Regions from separate parts of the Paenibacillus sp. FSL K6-0108 genome, predicted to be linked through region 3. Evidence: riboswitches for the same ligand, from Rfam matches in the RefSeq annotation. Region 3 holds a riboswitch; each other region holds the start of a gene.

Region 1 (7,730 bases), 3.0 Mb from region 3:
GCTATTTTTCGTATTTAAACATCGATGTCAGCTTTGTCGATTTGGAAAACGTCAAAACTACCTTATTCGACATTTTTCGTCAAACTATGTCGAATCATTGGCGACATTATACTGAAAAGCGACAAATACAAACGATATTCAAAGGAGTGAATAGACATGGAACAGCGTTTGACGGAAGAAAAGGTGTTTAAAGATCCGGTACATAATTATATCCATGTGCAAGATCCAATTATATGGCAGTTGATCAACACGCCCGAGTTTCAACGTTTACGCCGGATCCGTCAATTGGGAACATCATTTCTTACTTTCCACGGTGCAGAGCATAGTCGCTTCTCACATTCCTTGGGTGTCTACGAAATTACACGGAAGATTATTTCCCAATTCGAAAGAAGTCATTACTCAGATTGGCCAAAGGAGGAAAAAACAGTAGCCCTTTGTGCAGCATTGCTACATGATCTTGGACATGGTCCTTTCTCCCACTCTATAGAAGAAGCGTTTGATATGAATCATGAGGACTGGACTTGTCGGATCATTACAGGTGATACCGAAGTAGGGGCGATCTTAAGACGGTATGCTCCCGATTTTCCCGAGAAAGTGGCTTCAGTTATTCAAAAAACGTACGAGCAACCTATTGTTGTTAATCTGGTTACCAGTCCGCTCGATGCGGACCGCATGGATTATTTGCTTCGGGATGCCTATTTTACAGGTGTAAACTATGGGACGATCGACCTTGACCGTATCCTTCGTATGCTGCGTCCATATCACGGACGAATCGTGGTAAAGGAGTCGGGCATGCACGCCGTGGAGGATTACTTGATGTCCAGGTACCAGATGTACTGGCAAATTTACTTTCATCCGGTTACCCGAAGTTCGGAAATTATATTGCGGCAAATATTTAAGCGGGCGAAAAGTCTCATAAAGCAAGGTTTCCAATTCCGATTCATGATCGATCCACTGCCCCAGTTATTCCGTGGGGATCTGTCGGTGGATGAATATTTGCAACTGGACGAAGCTTTGATTCAGACGGCATTTATGCAGTGGCGAAAAGAGGACGATGCTGTTCTAAGTGAGTTATGCGAACGTTTTATCGATCGCAAGTTATACAAGTATGTAGAGATTGAACAGATCGACGTAAGCCTGATTGAAGAGATTCGGGAAGCCTTCAATGCAGCAGGTCTCAACCCCGAGTATGATCTGGAAATTGATTTTCCATCGGATAATCCGTATGATGTGTTTCGTCCGGATGAATCCACGGACAAGCAGATTTTGCTGCTTGATCGACAAGACAAGTTACATGAGTTGTCAGAAGTGTCCGACATTGTCCGTTCAATCAGCGGTCTTCATCGCGGAAAGCATCATTTGTATTATCCGCAAAATAAGGTGGATGCGATTGTTCATGAGTTACCGTCCCGTATACGCCCCTATTTCTCACACTAAATGATGTGCAATGCTGTTCAATAATCATGATGCAAAAAGCTTTCGAAAAGAGCTATTTTTCATGATACAGTAATCTGCTTTAATGGAGAGTACATGTAGATCGACATAATTTTGTAATCAGAGCAATTAGAATACAACCTGATCTGCTAAAAATAAGCACATATAGATATGAAAGAACTTGTTCGTTCTACATGTTGTGCTCAATAAATAAGTGGAACGAAATGTAAAAAAACATGATCCAATTTTAGTGATATTTATGTTCTGATTAAGATGTACAGGATGGATTAAAAAGAGATGGTCGTTTATTCGACATGAAGGGAGAAATACAGCATGATGTTGTTCGACACACATACACATTTGGATGCGCCACAATTCGACGAGGACCGCGAGGAAATGATCCAGCGTGCTGTGGATGCAGGTGTTGGTCGCATGATTAACGTGGGCTTTAACCGGGAGACTATTCCAACGACGATGAAGCTGGCTGAAACCTATGATTTTATATATGCAGCAGTAGGTTGGCACCCAGTGGATGCAATTACAATGCAGGAGGATGATTTGGAATGGATTGCATCTTTATGCAAGCATGAAAAAGTGGTAGCCATCGGTGAAATTGGTCTAGACTATTACTGGGACACCTCACCGAAAGAAGTACAGCATCGCGTATTACGACAACAGATCGGACTGGCCCGTGAGTTGAATATGCCGATTGTCATTCATAACCGGGATGCGCATGAGGATATTGTAAAGATTCTGCGTGAAGAGAAAGCAGGAGAAGTAGGCGGTGTTATGCATTCGTTCTCTGGCAGCTGGGAAACGGCAAAAATGTGCCTGGATTTGGGCTTCCATCTTTCCTTCGGAGGACCAATCACGTTCAAAAATGCGAAGCAGCCCAAAGAGGTACTTGAGAAGGTTCCGATGGACCGATTCTTCATCGAGACAGACTCTCCTTATTTGACACCACATCCTTATCGTGGAAAACGAAATGAGACAGCGCATGTACGTCTGGTTGCAGAAGCAGCTGCGGAAATTAAAGGCATTTCGGTAGAGGAAATTGCAGCAATAACGACCAAAAATGCCATGGAACGATTTGGGATTCGTTAAAATATCGAGCAAAACAGGTGAAAAAGTGAGTTAGGCGGAGTTAATTTGCTTTTTGATCCAAATAAATCAAGAATATTACAATATTTTAACCAAATATTTAGAAAAACGTACTTGAACAACGCTTTACAACATGCATGGAAACAGGATATCATCTTTTCAGTGAATTGTTGTGCGGAAAATTGGACAGATGTTCGGGGGATGAACAAAGGGACACTTTCCGATGATACAACATTACTTTCATGAATCAGTCTCGCTGAGTCTCCGTTAACGGAGAGCGGGGGAACCAATAGGGCTTAAACATCGGTGATTGCAGCCGATGCGCAACATGCGCTGACCCAAAAGCAGCGTATGAATCTGCGAAGCCGTATTTGATTTCTTCTTTGGGTCTCGGGGTGAATTCAAGGGCGTCCGCCATGAGCGGGTGACCGGAGATAGGGCGGCTCTCTTTCGCCCGAACCCGACAGCTAACCTCGCAAGCGGAAAAAGAGAGGCAACCTCGTGCATGAATTTCCGATATTCAGAATCATTCGGAAGCCACGAAAGAGTTCCTCTTAAACTCTTTCTTTGGCTTTTTTGTTTTTGAATAAAAGAAAAACGGTCATCATACGGTAAGTATTCAGGAGGATGACATCATGTTGCGAAGATTGATTCATGGTGCAGAACCGGATTATGTTGGTCCGATCTGTGTTCTGTAGAAAATTTGGTATAGTCGCGTCAAAGACATCATGCATTACTTTAGACGGCGAGGCTATGAAGGAGGACGGAGAAGTGGGCACATTCCAACCAGAAGAGACCCATGAGTCACGATCATCCAGTAAGTCTTTCGCGTTGCGGTGGAAGCATGAGAACTTGCGTCAAATGGCATTGATCGCGATTTTCTCAATTGCGCTTACAATCATGATCTTGTTAGTCGTTTACGGTCAGGCCGGGAAACAAATTTCACTGGTTATTGATGGCAAAGCTCAGGCGGTAGAGACTCGTACAGGAATGCTTCAGGAAATGTTGGAGGAGCAGTCAATCACAGTCAGCCCTCACGATCAGGTATCCATGCCCTTGAATGGGGCTATCACAGATGGGGACCGCATCGTTATTGAGCGGGCCGTTCCAGTTAATATCACGGCAGACGGAGACACCAAGACACTGTATACAACCGATTCATCGGTAAAAGATGCGATTAAAAAATCAGGTATTCAGGTTGCAAGTGAAGACAAAGTATATCCTGCGCTGGAAACGACCATCAAAGCGGATATGAAAATCCGCGTAGTGCGGGTAACAAAGCGTACGGTAGAGGTAGAACAGCCCATCGCTTATAAAGTGGTCAAAACGGCTGACCCTAGCTTGTACAAGGGCGACAATCGTGTCATTGTGAGCGGTAAAGAAGGTACACTTGTACAGCATATCGAAAAGGTATTTCAGGATGGAGAGTTGGTCTCCAAAAAAATGGTGGGCAAATCGATCGCAACGAATCGTGTTGATAAAGTGATCGCCGTTGGCACCAAAGCCAAACCTGTTGTGAAAGAGCCGGTGATTCAGACGGTATCGGCGCAGACTTCCACGACAAAAACAGCAACAACCTCGAACTCGAAGAAAACCGCTGCATCGGGCAGCAAAGTGATTACTGTATCAGGCAATTCTTTTAAATATTCAAAAGTATTAAAAAATGTATCCATGACGGCTTACTCTTCTGAAGAGCCCGGTATCGGCACAAAAACAGCATCAGGTACTCGGGTAACCGAGGGACGTACCATTGCAGTTGATCCCAAAGTCATTCCAATTGGCTGGTGGGTGTATATCGAGGGCCTTGGCTTCCGTCGTGCGGAAGACACAGGTGGTGCCATTAAAGGCAACAAAATTGATGTGTATTATGATAGTGTGAAGCATGCTCTGAACTTCGGACGGAAGAAAGGCAAGACGGTATATGTAATCGGACCGGTGAAGCCGGAAGCGAACTAAAATCGTTTTACTTTGAAATGGGAATGCTATAAAATAGGTGCATGAAAGATTCATGCGGAATATGCGGCGGAGGGGTCTGATTTCAGTCTCCCCCGCCGTTTGGCAGAGAAGAGGATATTCCTCTTCTTTTTGCGTTAGAAAGGAAGAAATGGAACATGATAAAAGAAGTGATCGTGGTGGAAGGCCGTGACGACACTGTAGCTATTCGACGTGCAGTTCAAGCAGATACGATTGAGACTGGTGGTTCTGCTATCAACCAGCGCATTCTAAAGCGGATTGCACTTGCTCAAGAGAGACGTGGTGTTATTGTACTGACAGACCCGGATCATGCTGGTGAACGTATTCGTAAAATCATTGCCAATAAAGTACCTGGTTGCAAGCATGCTTTCATTCCGGAGGCAGATGCAACGCGCAAAGGCGACATTGGAGTGGAGAACGCCTCACCGGAGGCGATTCGTCATGCATTGGCACGCGTACACACGTCATATGAAGGTGCACCCAGTCTGATCGATTGGGAGGATCTGATTGCGGCGGGACTGATTGTGCACCCACAGGCTGCTGCACGTCGTATGGAGATGGGTAATCTGCTGGGCATAGGATATTGCAACGGCAAGCAGTTCCATAAGCGGTTAAGTGTATTCCAGATTACCCGGGAAGAGTTCTCCGAGGCATTATCGCAAATTGAACGTGAAGGATTGTGAGCGTATGAAAGACATGGAAGAAACCATAGAGATTGCAACACCCAAACGAACCAAAGAAATTATTCAAAGACACGGATTTTCATTCAAGAAGAGCTTGGGTCAGAACTTTCTGATCGATCAAAATATATTGAACAAAATTGTAACTGCAGCTGATCTGGACGCGTCCAAGGGCGCTCTTGAGATTGGACCAGGTATTGGAGCACTCACAGAACGTCTGGCTCGGGTAGCCGGACCCGTAACAGCTGTAGAGATTGATCAGCGGCTGTTGCCGATTCTGGGTGAAGTAATGCAGCCTTATCCGAATGTTCGTGTGCATCATGGGGATGTGTTGAAGCTGGATCTGGCTGAGCTGTTCCGTACGGATTTTGGAACAGTAGATAAAGTGAGTGTTGTAGCTAATCTTCCTTATTATGTAACGACGCCAATCATGATGAAGCTGCTTGAAGAGAAGCTGCCTGTGGACAGCATTGTGGTCATGATTCAAAAGGAAGTGGCTGAACGGATGGCTGCTGCACCAGGATCTAAGGACTATGGTAGTCTGAGTATCGCGGTTCAGTACTACAGTATGCCGGAATTGGTCTGTATCGTGCCACCTACGGTCTTTATTCCGCAACCTAATGTGGAATCGGCTGTAATCAAGTTAAAGGTGCGTGAGCAACCGCCGGTTGAAATACCGAACGAGGCACATTTCTTCGAAGTGGTACAGGCTTCATTTGCTCAGCGCAGAAAAACAATCTCCAATAACCTGAAAGCCCGTTTCTTCACGAAAGAGAATAGAGAACAGGCTGATCAGCTGCTGGAGCAGGCGGGTATTCAGCCTTCGAGACGAGGAGAAACGTTGAGTCTGCAGGAGTATGCTACGCTCAGTACCGTCATGTGGGAAGCCGGGGTACGTGCACCATTGTAAAATTCGGATGAACCAATCCGGGTTTCTGCCCATACGATGGGGTAGAGGTGATTATGTTGATGAATATCGGAGACTTGGTCGTTCGAAAGTCATACGGTGGAGATGTGACTTTCCGGGTGGAAGGCCTCCAATCGGACGGTGCCATTATTAAAGGGACCGAGTTCCGGCTGTTAGCCGATTCCCCTGTTGACGATTTGATACAGGTTCCTTATGAACCGCAGAGTGCCAAGACGCGGCAGGCTCATGTGAAGGCTCATCAGACGCTCTCACGCCTGCAGCAGAATCGAATGGAACAGGCAGAGCGCAATCGTGAAGGTATAGTTCAGGAATGGTCAGTTCAACAAGACCCGGCTTATTTCGAGATGCCTGGTAAAGTGCTGCACTTGGATGGTGACCCCAATTATCTTAAAAAAAGCATGAACCTTTATGAACAGCTTCGCGTCCCGGCGGAGGGGCAATATGTACATGAGTCTGCGATGGCGGACACTTTATATCGTCTGCTGCCCAAAGTGCGTCCAGATATTGTTGTCATTACTGGCCATGACGGGGTACTCAAGACTCGTCAGCCTTATGACTTATATAGTCTGGGAAGTTACAAGAATTCACAGAACTTTGTATCCGCTATTCAGGTGGCTAGACAATATGAACGCCATCTCGATGCACTCACGATTGTAGCTGGGGCGTGTCAGTCCCACTTTGAGGCTTTGTTGCGGGCCGGAGCCAACTTTGCGAGCTCACCAGGCAGAATCCTCATTCATGCCCTGGACCCGGTCTACGTGGCAGCCAAGGCAGCCTTCACGTCGGTGCGGGAAACGGTGAACATGAATGACGTTCTGCATAATACGATCAGTGGCAGTCAGGGTGTGGGCGGTGTAGAGACACGAGGAAGTTACCGGGTAGGACTGCCCGGGTTGAATGATTTATCCACGTTAAAAGTGAATCCATCAGCCGTCTGATGATGGCAGAAGAAAGTCCCATCTAGGGGCTTTTTTTGTTTGCAAAAAAATTCATTGACAACAACTTTTTGATGCTGATATAATAATTAGTTTTGATTTGACAATGACTGTAAAATCCGGTATAATGGACAAGAAAAGAGGTGGTCGTCGACAATGGCTAAAAATACGCTATTGGATATCAAACGCAATCTCGATGCACATATTGGTCAGAAAATTATGCTGCGGGCTAATGGTGGCCGCCGTAAGACCATTGAGCGTACAGGTGTATTGGAAGAAACGTACCCTTCTGTTTTTATTGTCAAGCTTGATGAGGAGCAAGAAACGTTCAAGCGAGTATCCTACAGTTATGCTGATATACTTACGGAATCGGTGGAAGTCATGGTATTTGATCCAGGCAGCCAGACGCATAGCTCCTATATGGAGACGTAAGTATCGATTTACGGCGATTTTGCCCCCATTGGGCAGATCGCTTTTTTTATTTTCAGAAACAAATAATCACACCGATTTATTGGAAGCCATATAGGATCAGGAATGAGTCTGGGGAAGAAGCGGCATACTATTTGGACAGGTTCAAGACATTTTCTTAAGCAGCTCAAAGAAATGTACTTGGCCTGAGGGCAAATAGTCCCGGAAACGAATGGACTTATCGTAAATGAATTATTTGGAGGAGGATGA
Region 2 (7,730 bases), 2.8 Mb from region 3:
ATGACATAAAAAACACGCCGGCAATGAGGTTGCGGCGTGTTTTTTATGTTCCACAGTAGGAGGAGGGGGATTATGAAGGGAAGGTGGATAGAGATTAGGCTCTGTAAGCGTGAAGTCCTGCACCAAGCATGTGAAAGCTTGGAAATAACGTCTTCATGGACATTGAGGTTGGTTGTACCAGTCCATCCGCAGCGGAGGCGCTGACGGTATGCCATTCATGCTCCAGGTCTGCGGCCAGGCGAACCAACAGGTCCTGGGTTGTATCTGTGTTAAGAGGTATCACTTTGGAGGCTTCGGTTATGCAAGCACTCATGGCTGAATGCAGATAACCAAGGACCGCCTCCTCGACAGGGATTTCGAGGTGGTGGTTAATCCAGGCGTGAACGGTGGAGAGGCAGCCAACGGATTCATACTTAGCCAGGGTTTGTTCCAGATGGCTAAAATCAATCCATGGGTGGAGTGCGCGAGCTAGTTTAATCAGTCGTTTGCCCATGGTGGAGGCATGTTCTCTGAGGTTCACGGGGGTGCGCTGGACATGAACGAGTTTGTCGATGAGGGCTGTACGCCACGCGTCATTATGATCTGCTGCGGTGTATATACCTTTAATCGCCATACCTTCCAGACGCACAATGCTGGGGTGCAATTGACAGCGCATGAAGGATTCGAGGTCTTCAGCGCTTCGAATTGTACCTTCAGCGATATGGGCATCCATACCAAAGGAATGGGTAAACCCTCCGACCTGGATAGAGGAATCAAGCAGTTTGACGTAATCGAGCAGCTTATTCCCACGGTTCACAATCTTTCGCCTCCTACGTTCGTTAAATGTTATGTTAAATAACATTTATACTCCTTTTTGGTTCGACTTATGTTAGTAAATCCGAATTATATGATATATATATTCACATAAATATCCGCTTTTTGTCAATAGTTTCTTGGTTTTTTAAATATAAAATCTATTTAATGTTATTTTATATAACTTTATAAGTTAAGTTCTACTAAGAGGATATGAAGAGTGGTTATTATAAAGAAAGTAGGGTCATCAGCCTAATCGGATATACAAACGAGATCAAATTTAATCATATGCACTTCGTAGGAGAAAATGACGAGATTATACGATTTATGGGAGGAAAAGCGCAGTTAAAATGATATTAATAAAAATGCTTTACTTTTAAACATGAACCGGGTATAATCAATTCTGTTGCCGATTATTTACGACATGCGGTCGTGGTGGAATGGCAGACACGCTATCTTGAGGGGGTAGTGGGTGTATACCCGTGGAGGTTCGAGTCCTCTCGACCGCATCATAAGAACGATTAAGAAGAAGCTTCCCGTATGGGGAGCTTCTTTTTTTGTGTTTTTTACAGTAAAGACGGGTCCGACCAAAAAAAGGTCATCCCATTCCCCTGAATGCATGCTCATGCTGTCTGTCGGGGTCGGATGGCCTTCACTTGTTATTTAAGCAATGCTTTGATGTCTGCTTCAATTTTATCAGGTGTTGTTTGGGGAGCATACCGCTTCACAACACGACCGGTCTGATCCACAAGGAATTTGGTGAAGTTCCATTTGATGGCTTTGGAGCCGAGTACGCCCGGTGCTTCTTTGGTAAGATGCTGGAAGAGAGGATGAGCGCTTGAACCATTCACATCGATTTTCTCAAACATTGGGAAGCTGACACCATAGTTCATCTGACAGAACTCGGCAATATCGTCAGAAGAACCTTTTTCTTGTGCAAACTGGTTGCTTGGAAAACCAAGAACTTCAAATGGGGAGTCTTTAAATTTGTCCTGGAGTTCTTGCAGACCTTTGAATTGAGGTGTGAGGCCGCATTGACTTGCTGTATTCACGATAAGCAGTACTTTGTCACGATAGTTGGACATTTCGACTTCCTGACCGCGAAGGGTGTTTACTTTGTAGTCGTAGACTGACATGAAAATCGCCTCCATTTCATATTCTTCTACCTTCTATTATATTTATTACAATTAAATATTGCAAAATTAATATTGTTTTTTTATCTCAATTTAGACCTGACATGTATGATCTGTGACTGATTTACTGTTCAAATTGCGCTAAAGAGAGAATTAGAGAGCTTTGAAGAGATGGGTAGAGAATGGATGTGTTGTAAGCGCTATTATTGATGTGAAATGGCAAAAATCCGTCGATTCGTTGATCTGCGCAGACTTTACACCAATATGGCACGGGTGTATGATTCATATCGTAATTCCAATTAAATTAAATTTTACATGAAAAACGAAACAAACGATGATATCGCTCTGATTATTGAAAATAAAGGAACGATGTTTTAATCGCTGAGTTTCCATTCATTCATGGGTGGGAAACGGGGGAACCAACAGGATGAACTGTTTAGAACAGTAGGCATCCATGGGGTGAATTTTCCGGTGACAGCCGGAAATAGGGCGACTCTCGCGCCCGAATCCGTCAGCTAACCTCGTAAGCGTTAAAGGGAGAGGCAACAAGCCGTACGCTGGTTCATAGTGTCTTTTTGCTATGGATTATTGAAGAAGCGTCCGGGAGGCCTTGGTCCCCCACGCTTCTTTTTTGTTGTCTTTTCACGCCAAGGGAGGAACGAATGATGGATAAAGAGATGATCTTAGTAACTGCTCCTAATGAAGCAGGACGTAAATTTATCAAATTGCTGATGTACAAAAAAATGCCGTTTGCCGTTCTGACCAATAGTGCAGGGGAAGAGCGCAGACTCCGGAGAATCGGTGTGGAGCATGTCATTCGCATGAACACGGCTGCTGCTCAGAAATGGTTTTTGCCTCAAGGCAGTGTCGGCAATGTTTTTATTTTTGAAAATAGCTTAAACCTGACCTGTCGATATTTGCAGATCTGCCGCTCCTGGACATCCAAGTCCTTGTGTGTTATTACGGAACAAAGCCATCCCAAAGGGATCTATCGGGGAATGGGAGCAGACCGTATTGTATATTCCTTGAATGGGGAAGTGGGGTTTCTGCTTAATGGCTAGTGGCTAGTACTATTCCTGTGATTGATCCAGTGTCAGCCGCCTGTTATAATTGAAATCATATATAAACGGAAACTTGAGGAGACTCATGCATGTTGGTGGGTCTTCTTTTTTATGGTTTGGGAAATAGGGATAATTTCCTGTGGCTAACGAGGAGGAATAAGCGTGCCGGATGTACGTGGAATACAATGGTTGTTCTTTGATGTGGGGGATACACTCGTGGACGAATGGGAGCCGGTAGATGATATTATCGGTCAGTTCGTTCGTGAAGCTTGTGCGCTTGGTTATCAGGTGGAGATGCAGACGGTGCGAGAACTATTTGCTGCCTCCTACCGAAATTACGAGCAATGGCCGATGAAATTGGCTATTCGTACCCTTATCAGCGATGAGGGGCACCGGGAACAGATACAGGAGAAGCTGAAGTTCCGCAAAGAGCTTGAGCGTCCCTTCCCGTCCGCCGAGGCAGTTCTCCAGACGTTGTCGCAGCACTATAAGATTGGTATCATTGCCAATCAAAGTCCGGGAACGGAAAGTAGGCTGAATAGCTACGGCTTGCGCAAGTATGTGGATGTGCTGGCCTGTTCAGCTGAAGAAGGGGTGTCCAAGCCTGACCCTGAATTGTATGCAGTAGCGTTGAAACAGGCGGGATGTAAACCCGAGGAAGCGGTCATGATCGGCGACCGGATTGATAATGATATTATTCCGGCCAAGAAGCTGGGTATGCACACAATTCGGATTTTACAGGGTTATGGCAGGTTTCAGCCTGAGCTTGCGGATGCAGAGCGTCCAGACTGGACGATTGAATCACTGGAGGAACTTCTTCCATTGTTATTGGTTACTCAAAATTCAGACAACTGAATGAAGAGTCGTATTAAGAGCTAATCCGTATGGATTAGGCTGCTGCTCAAACTGCTCAAACATATAAAAGGCTGATCATCTCAAGGGATACGTTACTTGAGTTGATCAGCTTTTTTGAGTTAGACAAAATACAGTGTAGTTCCATTTAAACTAGAACAACAGAATGGTCTGGATAATCAGATACACATTCAGGACAACGATCACTCCGGCAATGATCCAGGAGATAATTTTGAGCCACAACTTGTTGGCAAAAGCCCCCATGCTTTTTTTGTCACTTGTAAACATGACCAGCGGAATGACCGCAAAGGGCAGCTGCAGCGACAGCACAACCTGACTCAGAATTAGAAGTTCTTCTGTTCCGTGCTCTCCGGCAATAGCTGTTACGATAACGGCCGGGATGATCGCGATCAGACGTGTAACCAGTCGACGAAGCCACGCCGGAATACGAATGTTCAGGAAACCTTCCATTACAATCTGCCCGGACAGTGTGCCGGTGAGTGTGGAGTTCTGACCTGAAGCCAGTAGAGCCACACCAAACAGGATGCTTGCAATGGTCGTACCCAGCAGAGGAGTCAACAGATGGTAAGCATCTGTAATTTCCGCAACTTGGGTCATGCCTGCACTATGGAACACGGCGGCTGACACAATCAGGATGGCTGCATTGATGAACAGAGCCAGCGTCAAAGCGATGGTTGAATCCATGGTGGAATACCGAATCGCTTCTTTTTTACCTTGAGGTGTCTGTTCAATTTGACGAGTCTGCACGATGGAAGAATGCAGGTACAGATTGTGGGGCATCACGGTTGCACCGATAATGCCGATAGCGATGTAGAGCATGGCTGGATTTTGCAAAATTTCGGCACTGGGCACAAAGCCATGCATGACACCACCCATATCCGGTTTGGCGAGAAAGAGGTCAATCCCGAAGCAGAGGGCGATGGTGGCCATCAGCACGATAACAAGCGATTCCAATGCACGAAAGCCTTTATTTTGCAGCAAAAGAATGACGAGTACATCGACAGCGGTAATAATGACGCCATATAACATGGGAATGTTGAATAGCAACTTGAGTGCGATAGCTGAACCAATAACCTCGGCAAGGTCGGTAGCTGCAATCGCCAGCTCACACAAGATCCATAACACCATAACAACAGGCATGCTGAATCGTTCGCGGCAGGCTTGCGCCAAATCCCGTCCTGTCACAATCCCGAGCTTGCCAGCAAGAGACTGCAATACAACAGCCATCAGGTTCGAAATCAGAATTACGGACAATAACGTATAACCGAATTGTGAACCACCCGCAATATCCGTTGCCCAGTTCCCGGGATCCATATATCCAACGGCAACGAGATAACCTGGTCCAACAAAAGCAAGGAATTTTTTCCACCAAGCAGCGTTCTTAGGCACCTTCATGGAGCTATGGGCTTCCCCTAGTGATGGGGCCATGCCTGCAGCCAATGGCTCATTTGAAGGAGTATTGAACGGATTTTTTTTACTCATAATATAATCACCCGACTTTGAAGTATTGATATTCTATATGAAGAGGAACAGTGTCATTCCTTTGATTAAATGTGAACATTGAAACCAAATGAAACCAAAACCAAGAACATATTTAACTGCTTTCGATATGTCTAAACGTTTATGTTGATACTTACATTGTACTACTTCAATTATTTTTGTCTAGTGCAACTTTTGTGTAGGAGGACAAAAATTAGTGGAGAGTGAATCGTGCCTTAGTATATTACCCAACCCTGAATAAATTACCTGTGTTCATTCCCAATGCATGAAAAAGATAAAGATGTACAAGCTGAATAAGGGCCAACAGCGTTTCAAAATGAGCCAGAAGTTTAAATTGAATTGTAGGCAGCAAAAAACTTAAAGGTGAAGGAGAGATTCTTAATGGAAGCTTTATATACAGCAACAGCGACAGTTAAAGGTGGACGTACAGGTTCGGTGGCTTCTTCGGATGGCGTGCTCAAGCATGATCTGAAAATGCCAAAAGAACTTGGAGGCTCAGGTGGTGAAGGAACCAATCCTGAGCAGCTCTTCGCAGCTGGATACGGTGCTTGTTATGAAAGTGCTCTTGCCAATGTGGCACGCAAAGCGGGCGTGAAATTGGAGAATGTGGTGGTCACAAGTAATGTATCCATCGGGAAAGATCCGGCGGATGATGGTTTCCAGCTGTCTGTACGTTTGGATGTTAGCATGCCAGGGGTGGATCACAGTCAAGCAGAAGATCTTGCACGCAAGGCACATGATTTCTGTCCTTACTCCAAAGCAACACGCGGCAATATTGATGTGGTACTTAATGTAGTTTAAGACCTAACTCGTAGGAGTAAAGGGAACATATAGAGCAGGTATCTTTGGATACCTGATGTTCGAGTACAAGACCCTGCTGGCCGTCGGCAGGGTTTTGTAGTTTATAATACAGTTGAGATGCAGGAGATTGCATGTTGAACAGCGTACTATTTTACATAATCCCCGAACGAGAAAGCCCAATTCTTTAGATGTGGGATGAAAGTGAGGTCGGATACGGAGTATCACTATTGTGATGCTTCAAGTATCCGAAATGTCTGCGTTCTTAATTTTTTTAGCTTGTTTCAATTCATCTATTAAACTGATACAATATAGATATGAATGAATATAGAAGAACAAACACAACCGTATCTTTGTTGAACTATCATTTTGTGTTCTGCCCACGATACAGGAGAAAGATATTTCTCAAATCGGATGTAGAACAGCGCTTCAAGGAACTGGTGCATGAGGTATATGCAGAGCTTAAAATTGTGATTGTTGCCATGGAGTGTGACAAAGACCATACACATATATTTCTCAATGCACTTCCAACCTTAAGCCCTGCTGAGATCATGGCAAAAATAAAAGGAGTCACATCCAAAAAACTACGAGAAGAGTTTCCCCACCTTCTGCATTTGCCCAGTTTGTGGACACGTTCCTATTTTGTTTCTACCGCTGGACATGTATCAAGTGAGACCATCAAGCGTTATGTTGAACAACAAAAGACAAGGGGGTGAAGTATATGTCTCAGACCATAACGGTTAAGGTAAAGCTGCTGCCGACTAAAGAGCAGATCCAACTATTGCAACAAAGTAGTCATGAATATATCCGAGTTGTGAATACACTCGTGGCCGAGATGGTAGAAGAAAAGAAAAGGTTGAAGAAGACAACAAAAGACATTCCTGCTAATCTACCAAGTGCAGTAAAAAATCAAGCGATTAAAGATGCGAATAGTGTATTCTCTACCAAAGTTAAGAAAAGTAAATACGCAATCATACCGATCCTAAAGAAACCGATTTGCGTATGGAATAACCAAAACTATTCTTTTGACTTCACGCACATTTCTATTCCATTCCTGGTAGAGGGAAAATCCAAGCGTGTAAAAATTCGTGCATTGTTCATAGGCAGGGACCATCGAAACGTTGACCTTTTGAAGCATAAACTGGGTACGCTCCGTGTCACGAAAAGCTCAGGGAAGTGGGTAGCCCAAATTGCTGTCACCATGCCAACAACTGAAAAAACGGGTATGCGGATTTTGGGCGTTGATTTAGGGCTGAAAGTCCCTGCCGTAGCCATCACAGATAATGATCACGTTCGCTTCTTTGGTAATGGGCGAGAAAACAAATACAAGAAACGGAAGTTTCGTAGTGTTCGTCAAAAGCTAGGAAAACAAAAGAAAGTGAACGCTATTCGCAAGTTAGATGATAAAGAACAACGATGGATGAAAGACAAAGACCACAAAGTCAGTCGTGAAATCGTTCATTTCGCAGTCGAAAATAAGACTTCTGTCATTCGCTTAGAGCAACTAACGAATATTAGGCAGACGACAAGAACAAGTCGTAAAAACGAAAAGAATCTACACACATGGTCATTC
Region 3 (7,730 bases):
GTACAGGCTCTAAGGCAGGATGAGCGCATCGCTCCTTATATCCGCTGGATTCGCAAACAACCTGCTTCAACCATTCCTCGTGTTCGAAAGTCCCATCATGTCCGCAAATCCTAAAACAAAAAGAACAGCGTCCAAGGTAATTTCTATGGCAGAGCTTGCTCTCCACCATACCTTTTCACTGTTCTTCTGCGAATGATTTAATATTGCGGCCTCATTCATGCGTAGTGCTTGCTATCTACGCCTCATAATTCTGCCGCCGCCAACCCTCGTCTTTGGCTTTTTATAAGAGCTCTTCGGTGAATCAAACAATCCTCCAAGGCCACCACTGCTTTTATTACGATCAATTGTGCCTTTGCTTTGTTCCTTGTTTCGGCTGAATAGCCCTCCGCCCGAGCCAACGCTCGTATCCTTGTCACTGCCACGCCGGGTAATCGATCCCTTCCGGTCAACGGTTATCGGCGGAGCAGCCTTTTTATCGCTGCTCGTCGGTGTCCGATAGGAACCTTCCCTTGGTTTGTATGTGTCCTTGTTCGTATAACCCCGATACGTACCAGAACCTCTACCTCCAAAAGAATCAAACAAATTCCCAATCAATGTTGCGGTTAAGTACCCTTGCAAAAAGGACGAATCATAATTCTGCCGAACATATTCCTTGGAATCCACCTCAACCAAAGTATCTTCCGCTTTATTCGGGTCTTGCTGCAAATGATAATACTGATCCTGATACACCAGGAACATCCGCTCTGTATTTTCCGCCGATATCTGGTCCGGTTTCCGCTGTTCAGATAATTCCCGAGCGACCTCTGGAACGGTACGATCGGCAGCTCGATACACATAGGATGTCGTGTTACCACTGCCGCTGACCGATTCAAGCGGATATGTGTCCTGAACCGAAGGTGCTCCGCACGCGGACAGCAGCGACATCACAAGGCTGAGGACAAGCATTAATTTTAATCCATGTGCCAAGCGCTTTTCCATTGGAACCTCTCCTAGCTCGAACGAATCACTTTGATATCCGCAGGAAGGATGGACTCACCCTCATACAACGTAAATCTTCTGTCTTGCCACTCCACACGTAAAAGCATGTGATCATCAGACTGATATTGCCATACTAATTGTTCCCCAGCCTGACCATAGGGTGTCCTGCCTGCAGTGGTTACCATTCCTCCGTATTCTTCCTCCAAATGATACGCACGTCCATCCAGATCCAGCAACGTTGGCACCTCGTCTGGTGCATCGAGACGACCATCAATTGGTGTATAGAGGGCATACCGGGTCATTTCCCGTTCTTCAATATGCAAATGTCGGATTGCCGTACCATCCTGCAACGTGAGGACAGCTGCATTCCGTGTTCGATGATGTACCCGTCCAACAACTTCATAGGTGACCAGCGATACCTCACAGATATCACCAGGTGCCAGCTGAAGCATTGTTTTCTCTACCTGGGGCGGTTCAGGTTTGGCTATTATTCCTTTAATCCGTTTCCACATACTCATGCCCATTACTCCTGTTCCTTATCTTATAAACAAGCTGCAATAATTAATGCGCCAACGATATGAAGTGCACCCGAGAACAATCCGTAACCCGTCTTACCCTGCTGTATTCCCGTATCCAGATCGAGGTTGGCCCATCTCCGAATCATAAAGTGAACCACACTCTCCAGAATCAGCAAAATGACAAAGGAAACAACGGATACAAGCAACGCTTCTCCAAGGTGACCCGCTGTCGATATGGAGGTCGCGAGTACATATCCCTGAGCAAACAGCTTCATAACCATACGTGTCGTAACGGCCATATTGCCAGCCTTCACTTCGGCAAAATCCTTATACTTTGTGAATAAAGAATCCACATACATCAAGACAAACAGCAAAACCGAACCCGATAACGTCCAGACCAGCATTGCCAAAATGTTCAAATCCATCTACATAGCCCCCACATTTCAACATGAACCGCAATTAAAAGCGAAGGAGAAACGCTGGTCTCTCCTCCGCTGGTGCCCCTGCTTGCTTACAAGGTTTAGTTCTTATTTTCGTATTGCTTCATCAATGCCGCCAGTTCATCCTCAACAGCCTGATCCTTGCCCAGCTTCTCGAACTCATCATCCAGCGATTTACCTTTGGACGACATCTCATTGCTGGCTTCGGCCTGAGCTTCCATCTGCATCATTTTCTCTTCCATACGCTTCATGCCGGCACTTGCTGTATCGGAGCTAAATCCGTTCAGCGCCTTGTTGATTTCGGTTTGGGCTTTTGCAGCGTTATAGCGCGCAACCAATGTTTCACGTTTGTTTTTCATTTGGGTCAATTGTTTGCGCATTTCGTCCAGCTTGCCACGAAGGTTATCGGCAGAAGCCTTGTTTTGGTCATAGCTTGTTTTGTATTCGGCCATCTTCTCTTCAGCCACTTTTTTCTCTTCCAGTGCCCGACGGGCCAAATCCATATTCTGTGCACGCGCTGCTGTATGTGCTTGCTCCTCACGTTTCTTCACGAGGGCTTCCTGTTCTTCAAACAGCTGCTTGAATTTCTTCTCAATGGCGATCTGTGCAGCTACAGCTTTCTCCGCATCTTCAAGATCTTCCTGCATATCCCGGATGTATTGATCCGTCATTTTGATCGGATCTTCTGCCTTGTCAATAATGGAGTTAATGTTAGACATTGTTAAATCGCGTAATCGTTTGAAAATGGACATTATGGTATTCCTCCTAGTCGATAGTTCATCCTTGTATATAATCATACATACGTGGCAGTGTTCTACTCGTTTCAATTTTAACAAAAAAAATTATAAAAAACGATTTAAGCCTACTTAACGCAAATTAAACTATTGAATCAGTCGACCCGTTTGGAACAACTCCTCATCAAGCAGCTTCTCTGAAGTCTGCACAATCTCATCAATCTGCATCCGCGTAATGGCATCAAAGTGAATTCCCATGATTACTGTTACCGTTACCTTCAAATGCAAGGCAGCCCTGCGTGCGAGTCTCTCACACAGTTCTTGCTCTTTATGCCCTGGAATATGCACCGTAGCCCCATTCACCCGTTCACGATCCGGATAAAATGTCGCTACTGCCCCAATATGTGATCTTCCTCCAGTTATCATAAAAACTTTATCTTCTCCAGCCTCAATCACCTGTAAACGAACGGAATTTAAGTTGTATGTACTCATCCTGCTCCACCTGTCCTTTTGATATGTAATATATATGGTGGAATTATGGCTCCGATTTGATGAGTCAGCAATGAAACATCTCACATCATGCATAAATACGGAAAGACGCGGGCATACCAAAGAGAACGCAATTTGGGAAAAGGAGGCACTAACATGCGTATACGCCTCATCATGTTATCCATCATGGTCATGCTTCTGGGAGGAAGTTACGCTCCTGCTCAATTATGGGCTTATTCAAGCCCTCAAACCGAACCTGCTTCGAAGTCTAATTCTTCCGACGAGGAACAGCTGACACTGGGACAGCTCAGACAGAAATATGCGGATACATTTAAAACCAATGGTCCCTCAACAAAAAAGGTCGCACTGACTTTTGATGACGTACCTGATCCTCGGTTCACCCCGCAGGTACTGGATATTTTAAAAAAATATAAGGTACGGGCTACGTTTTTCATTGTGGGACATCGCGCTGAGAAACATCCGGATTTGGTGAAACGCATGGTGAAGGAAGGGCACATTGTTGGCAATCACAGCTACAATCACCCGGAATTCAGTAAGCTGTCCATGAATGCATTTCGCAAACAGATCTTACATACCGGGGATATTATTCGTAATCTGGCGGGTTACACACCCAAAATGATTCGTCCACCCTATGGCGATATTAACGAGCAGCAGCTGCAATGGGCGGCCAAACAACATTACAGCATCGTGAACTGGAACGTCGATTCTCTGGACTGGAAGGGCCTCTCCAAAGAAGAAGTTAAAAAAAACATCCTCTCGGCTGTTAAACCAGGTTCCATTGTTCTGCAGCATGCAGGGGGCGGTGTCGGCTCGAAGCTGAGTGGCTCTATCGAGGCGTTGCCTGAAGTCATCGAAGAATTGCGAAACCGCGGGTACGAGCTGGTAACTTTGGACGAAATGCTGGAACTGCCAAAGGGTAAATAGAATCAGATGCCAGAATGCGGATATTAAAAAGGGGGTTCTTCAATCACATAATCATGATTGGAGAACACCCTTTTGTGTTTAATTTAGATTTAATTGGAGTCACTTATGATAATGTGCAGCTCCATTTTAATTTTATTTCAAAATGTAAAGTTCAACATCCTGAATACCAAATGTGCTCACAGATTGCTTGCTGCCAGGAATAAAGATATCGATCTTGTGACCTTTAATGGCGCTGCCCACATCACGGGCCGTAGCGACAAATGCCTGCTTTGGCAGTCCTGGATGTGTATGACCAGTCACAAGTACCTTTGTACCCAATGGAATGATACTTGGGTCTACCGCAATGGTACCCAATTCAAGCGGATTACCGAAGTAATCCACAGCACCCCATCCTCCATTTTCGGAAGCATCAGAAGAGTATGCTGTTGCCTTTACATCGACAGTTTTGCTGTAATCAAACGTTTTTCCCCATGCCTGTACAACCTTGCTATCCGAATTTACATCAAGACTTGCGGCGGTTACCGTTTTAGCTGCAGCAGAAGCTGTATTCGTTGTTTTACCTGGAATCGTAATTTTCAAACCACCATAAATGTTGTAAGCAGAAATGTCATTGTTAGCTTTAATAAGTGCGTTAAGCCCGACTCCATATTGTTTGGATAAGGTGTAGAAGGTATCCCCTTCTTTGGCCACATGAACTGAATCGGCATGAGCCGGAACGGCCTGAATGAGCATTGCTGCTGTCAGCAAAGCTGTTGCTGTTTTGGCTATACGTTTCTTGTTAATCATGGTCTTCCTCCCTCATTATGCCTGCGAAGTTAGTTGTCGGATTCGGATGGAGGAAACCACCCTATAGGTTCAATTACATTAAAAATTATGTAGCCCTAATTCACCCCAAGCCGTGTGCAAATGATTCTTCCCCAAGCACACTCTGCATCGTTACATCCCCCACACTCCCAACTCCGGAAGTTTCGGCAGGAACAAATATATCACAATTTTGTAACCAAGAGTCGTAGTAAATGTTACCATCTGGCTAATTCATTTCAAATTTAGGCTGAATTTAAGCGGTTTTTTTCAAAAAAATGTCTATTTAAGCTTATATCGTTGATGACAGAAACGTTACTTTTTATGTAAATCTGTGCGTATCCTTACATAACAAAACCATCCCTGCCGACGGGCTGTCGACAGGGATGGTTGAGGGGATGAAATTCTCATCCAAAGTACAGATTTTGCAATTTCATCCTGATCTTCATCCTTAATAACTCGGATGTATTAGAGCACTTTAGCGAGGAAGTCACGTGTACGTGCATGCTTGGGCTCACCGAACACTTCAGCAGGCGTTCCTTCCTCTACAATAACCCCGCCATCCATAAACAGGATGCGGTCACCCACTTCGCGTGCGAAGCCCATCTCATGCGTTACAATTACCATGGTCATTCCGCCCTCTGCAAGCCGCTTCATGACATCCAGTACTTCGCCGACCATTTCAGGGTCCAGTGCAGAGGTAGGCTCGTCAAACAGCATGACATGCGGCTGCATCGCAAGAGCTCTTGCAATAGCGATCCGTTGTTTTTGTCCGCCGGACAGCTGATTTGGATAGGCGTCTTTTTTGTCAGAGAGGCCAACCGTCTTGAGCAAATCTGCACAGATTTGTTCCGCTTCGTGTGCAGGCTGTTTCTTCACTTTAATCGGAGCAATCGTAATGTTCTGCTGCACCGTTTTGTGCGGAAACAGATTGAAATGCTGGAATACCATCCCCATTTTTTCACGAGTTTCATTAATGTTATGTTTCGGGTCAGTGATCGAAACTCCCTCAAAGTTAATCTCACCGGAAGTAGGCTGTTCCAGTAAGTTCAGACAACGCAAAAAGGTACTTTTCCCCGATCCGGACGGACCGATGACCACGACAACCTCGCCTTTTCCAATCGTTACGTTAATGCCTTTGAGCACTTCGTTCTTATCATAGGATTTATATAATTGTCTAACGTCTATCACTTGCACCCAACTTCCTTTCCAGTCGACCCAGCAGTTTGGACAAAATGAACGTCAGCACAAAGTAGATGGCTGCCGCAATCAGGAATGGATTCATCCCTTGATACGTAATATTTTTGACCACACTTGCCTGGTACATAATGTCCACCATACCGATAACCGAGATAATGGAGGATTCCTTGATAATGGTCACGAACTCATTACCGATCGCCGGCAACACCGCTTTGAACGCCTGTGGGAGCACGATGAAACGCATGGCCGCACCTCTTCCCATCCCCAGTGAACGAGCTGCTTCCAGTTGGCCGCGATCCACACCCTGTATACCAGCGCGGAAAATCTCGGCAAGATAGGCACCACTATTAATGGACAGTGTTATAATCCCCGCCTGAAGAGCCGAGAAATTAATCCCAAAAGTCAATGAAACACCGTAATAGATAATCATCAATTGCACCAGCATGGGCGTACCACGAATGACCTCAACATAAGCTGTTCCGATCCAGCGCAAAATGGCGATGTCATGCAGACGGAACAGACAGATGATCAAACCGATAATGACCCCGAAGATTACACCCAGTGCAGACAGTAAGAGGGTGTAGCCCACACCTGTTGCATAGAAGCTTTTGTACTGCCAGAATACTTCGAAAATGTTTTGTTTACTCTTCTCTGCCATCAACTGGCTTGCTTCAGTGACCATCTGATCGATTTTATTTTCGCTTTTCAGACGTTTGAGCGTTCCGTTCACTGCATTCAGCAATTCTGTATTGCCCTTACGAATCCCGATTGCCGCTTCGGCCTGCTCTTCATCCGGAATAGCCGGAGCTAGTCCAATAATATCATCGAGATAACCGGCAGCTACCGTATCTTCAACGATCGCAGCATTTACACGATTGGTTTGCAATTGCAGCACGATATCGGATATTTTATCCAGTGCTGTCAGTTTTGCCCCTGGGATTCCCTGACCAATCGTTTCCTGAATGGAGCCTTTTTGTACTCCAATTTTTTCATTCTCCAGATCAGCCATGGTTGGATATTTATCTTTATCCGCATTGCGAATCATGATGACTTGCTTTGATTTATAATAGGTATCGGAGAAGTCGATGCTTTGTTTACGTTCATCCGTTGGTGTCATACCCGAGATGACCATATCCACACGACCACTCTGCAACGCAGGAAGAAGTCCGTCAAAACCCATATCCTCTATTACAAGTTCTGCGCCAAGATCGGCAGCAATTTCTTTAGCAATCGAAATATCAAATCCGACGATTTGGTCTTTACCATCAATGACTTTATGGAATTCATATGGTGCAAAATCGGCACTTGTACCGAGCACCAGCTTTTTACTGCCTGAATTGCCTGTAGTTCCCGTTGCCAACGCAACAGGAGCAACCGTAGTTAGCAATACCACAAAAGCTAGCAGCATCATGGTGTAACGACTAATCAATTTCAACCCTGTTCTCCCCTTATAATACTTTGTATGCTTTCTGTTGTTGATGCCTGAGTCATTATAAAGTAGAATGCATGATTATGCAATGCATTTCGACATTACAAATCCTGACTAGTTTCTGAAAAATAACCGCAACTATGATATAATTATTGAATTATTTTCATTTTTGCTTAAGGAGTCCACCATGACATAT

The links. A riboswitch is a leader RNA that binds a small molecule or an ion and turns the genes downstream of it on or off. The one in region 3 is predicted to bind cyclic di-AMP.
Region 1: it holds a riboswitch for cyclic di-AMP, as region 3 does, so the genes downstream of both, MHB49_RS00150 (3D domain-containing protein) here and MHB49_RS20585 (3D domain-containing protein) in region 3, are expected to answer to the same signal.
Region 2: it holds a riboswitch for cyclic di-AMP, as region 3 does, so the genes downstream of both, MHB49_RS07960 (hypothetical protein) here and MHB49_RS20585 (3D domain-containing protein) in region 3, are expected to answer to the same signal.

The regions. Positions count from the first base shown of each region.
Region 1 is NZ_CP150288.1:30,174-37,903, forward strand. Features, by position in the region: gene MHB49_RS00140 (HD domain-containing protein) at 157-1,437, shown strand; gene MHB49_RS00145 (TatD family hydrolase) at 1,768-2,538, shown strand; cyclic di-AMP (ydaO/yuaA leader) riboswitch at 2,780-3,033, shown strand; gene MHB49_RS00150 (3D domain-containing protein) at 3,307-4,491, shown strand; gene rnmV (ribonuclease M5) at 4,647-5,192, shown strand; gene rsmA (16S rRNA (adenine(1518)-N(6)/adenine(1519)-N(6))-dimethyltransferase RsmA) at 5,197-6,099, shown strand; gene yabG (sporulation peptidase YabG) at 6,159-7,055, shown strand; gene veg (biofilm formation stimulator Veg) at 7,209-7,484, shown strand.
Region 2 is NZ_CP150288.1:1,757,906-1,765,635, forward strand. Features, by position in the region: gene MHB49_RS07945 (urease accessory protein UreF) at 95-796, opposite strand; tRNA gene MHB49_RS07950 (tRNA-Leu) at 1,219-1,301, shown strand; gene MHB49_RS07955 (glutathione peroxidase) at 1,452-1,928, opposite strand; cyclic di-AMP (ydaO/yuaA leader) riboswitch at 2,295-2,470, shown strand; gene MHB49_RS07960 (hypothetical protein) at 2,588-2,986, shown strand; gene MHB49_RS07965 (HAD family hydrolase) at 3,149-3,841, shown strand; gene MHB49_RS07970 (Nramp family divalent metal transporter) at 3,992-5,287, opposite strand; gene MHB49_RS07975 (organic hydroperoxide resistance protein) at 5,741-6,160, shown strand; gene tnpA (IS200/IS605 family transposase) at 6,475-6,873, shown strand; gene MHB49_RS07985 (RNA-guided endonuclease InsQ/TnpB family protein) at 6,879-7,730, shown strand, end outside.
Region 3 is NZ_CP150288.1:4,580,550-4,588,279, forward strand. Features, by position in the region: gene MHB49_RS20550 (HNH endonuclease) at 1-114, shown strand, start outside; gene MHB49_RS20555 (DUF4247 domain-containing protein) at 232-978, opposite strand; gene MHB49_RS20560 (DUF4178 domain-containing protein) at 990-1,496, opposite strand; gene MHB49_RS20565 (DUF350 domain-containing protein) at 1,520-1,921, opposite strand; gene MHB49_RS20570 (PspA/IM30 family protein) at 2,017-2,688, opposite strand; gene MHB49_RS20575 (hypothetical protein) at 2,818-3,162, opposite strand; gene MHB49_RS20580 (polysaccharide deacetylase family protein) at 3,316-4,104, shown strand; gene MHB49_RS20585 (3D domain-containing protein) at 4,237-4,890, opposite strand; cyclic di-AMP (ydaO/yuaA leader) riboswitch at 4,893-5,088, opposite strand; gene MHB49_RS20590 (amino acid ABC transporter ATP-binding protein) at 5,374-6,096, opposite strand; gene MHB49_RS20595 (ABC transporter substrate-binding protein/permease) at 6,083-7,540, opposite strand; gene MHB49_RS20600 (M20 family metallopeptidase) at 7,722-7,730, shown strand, end outside.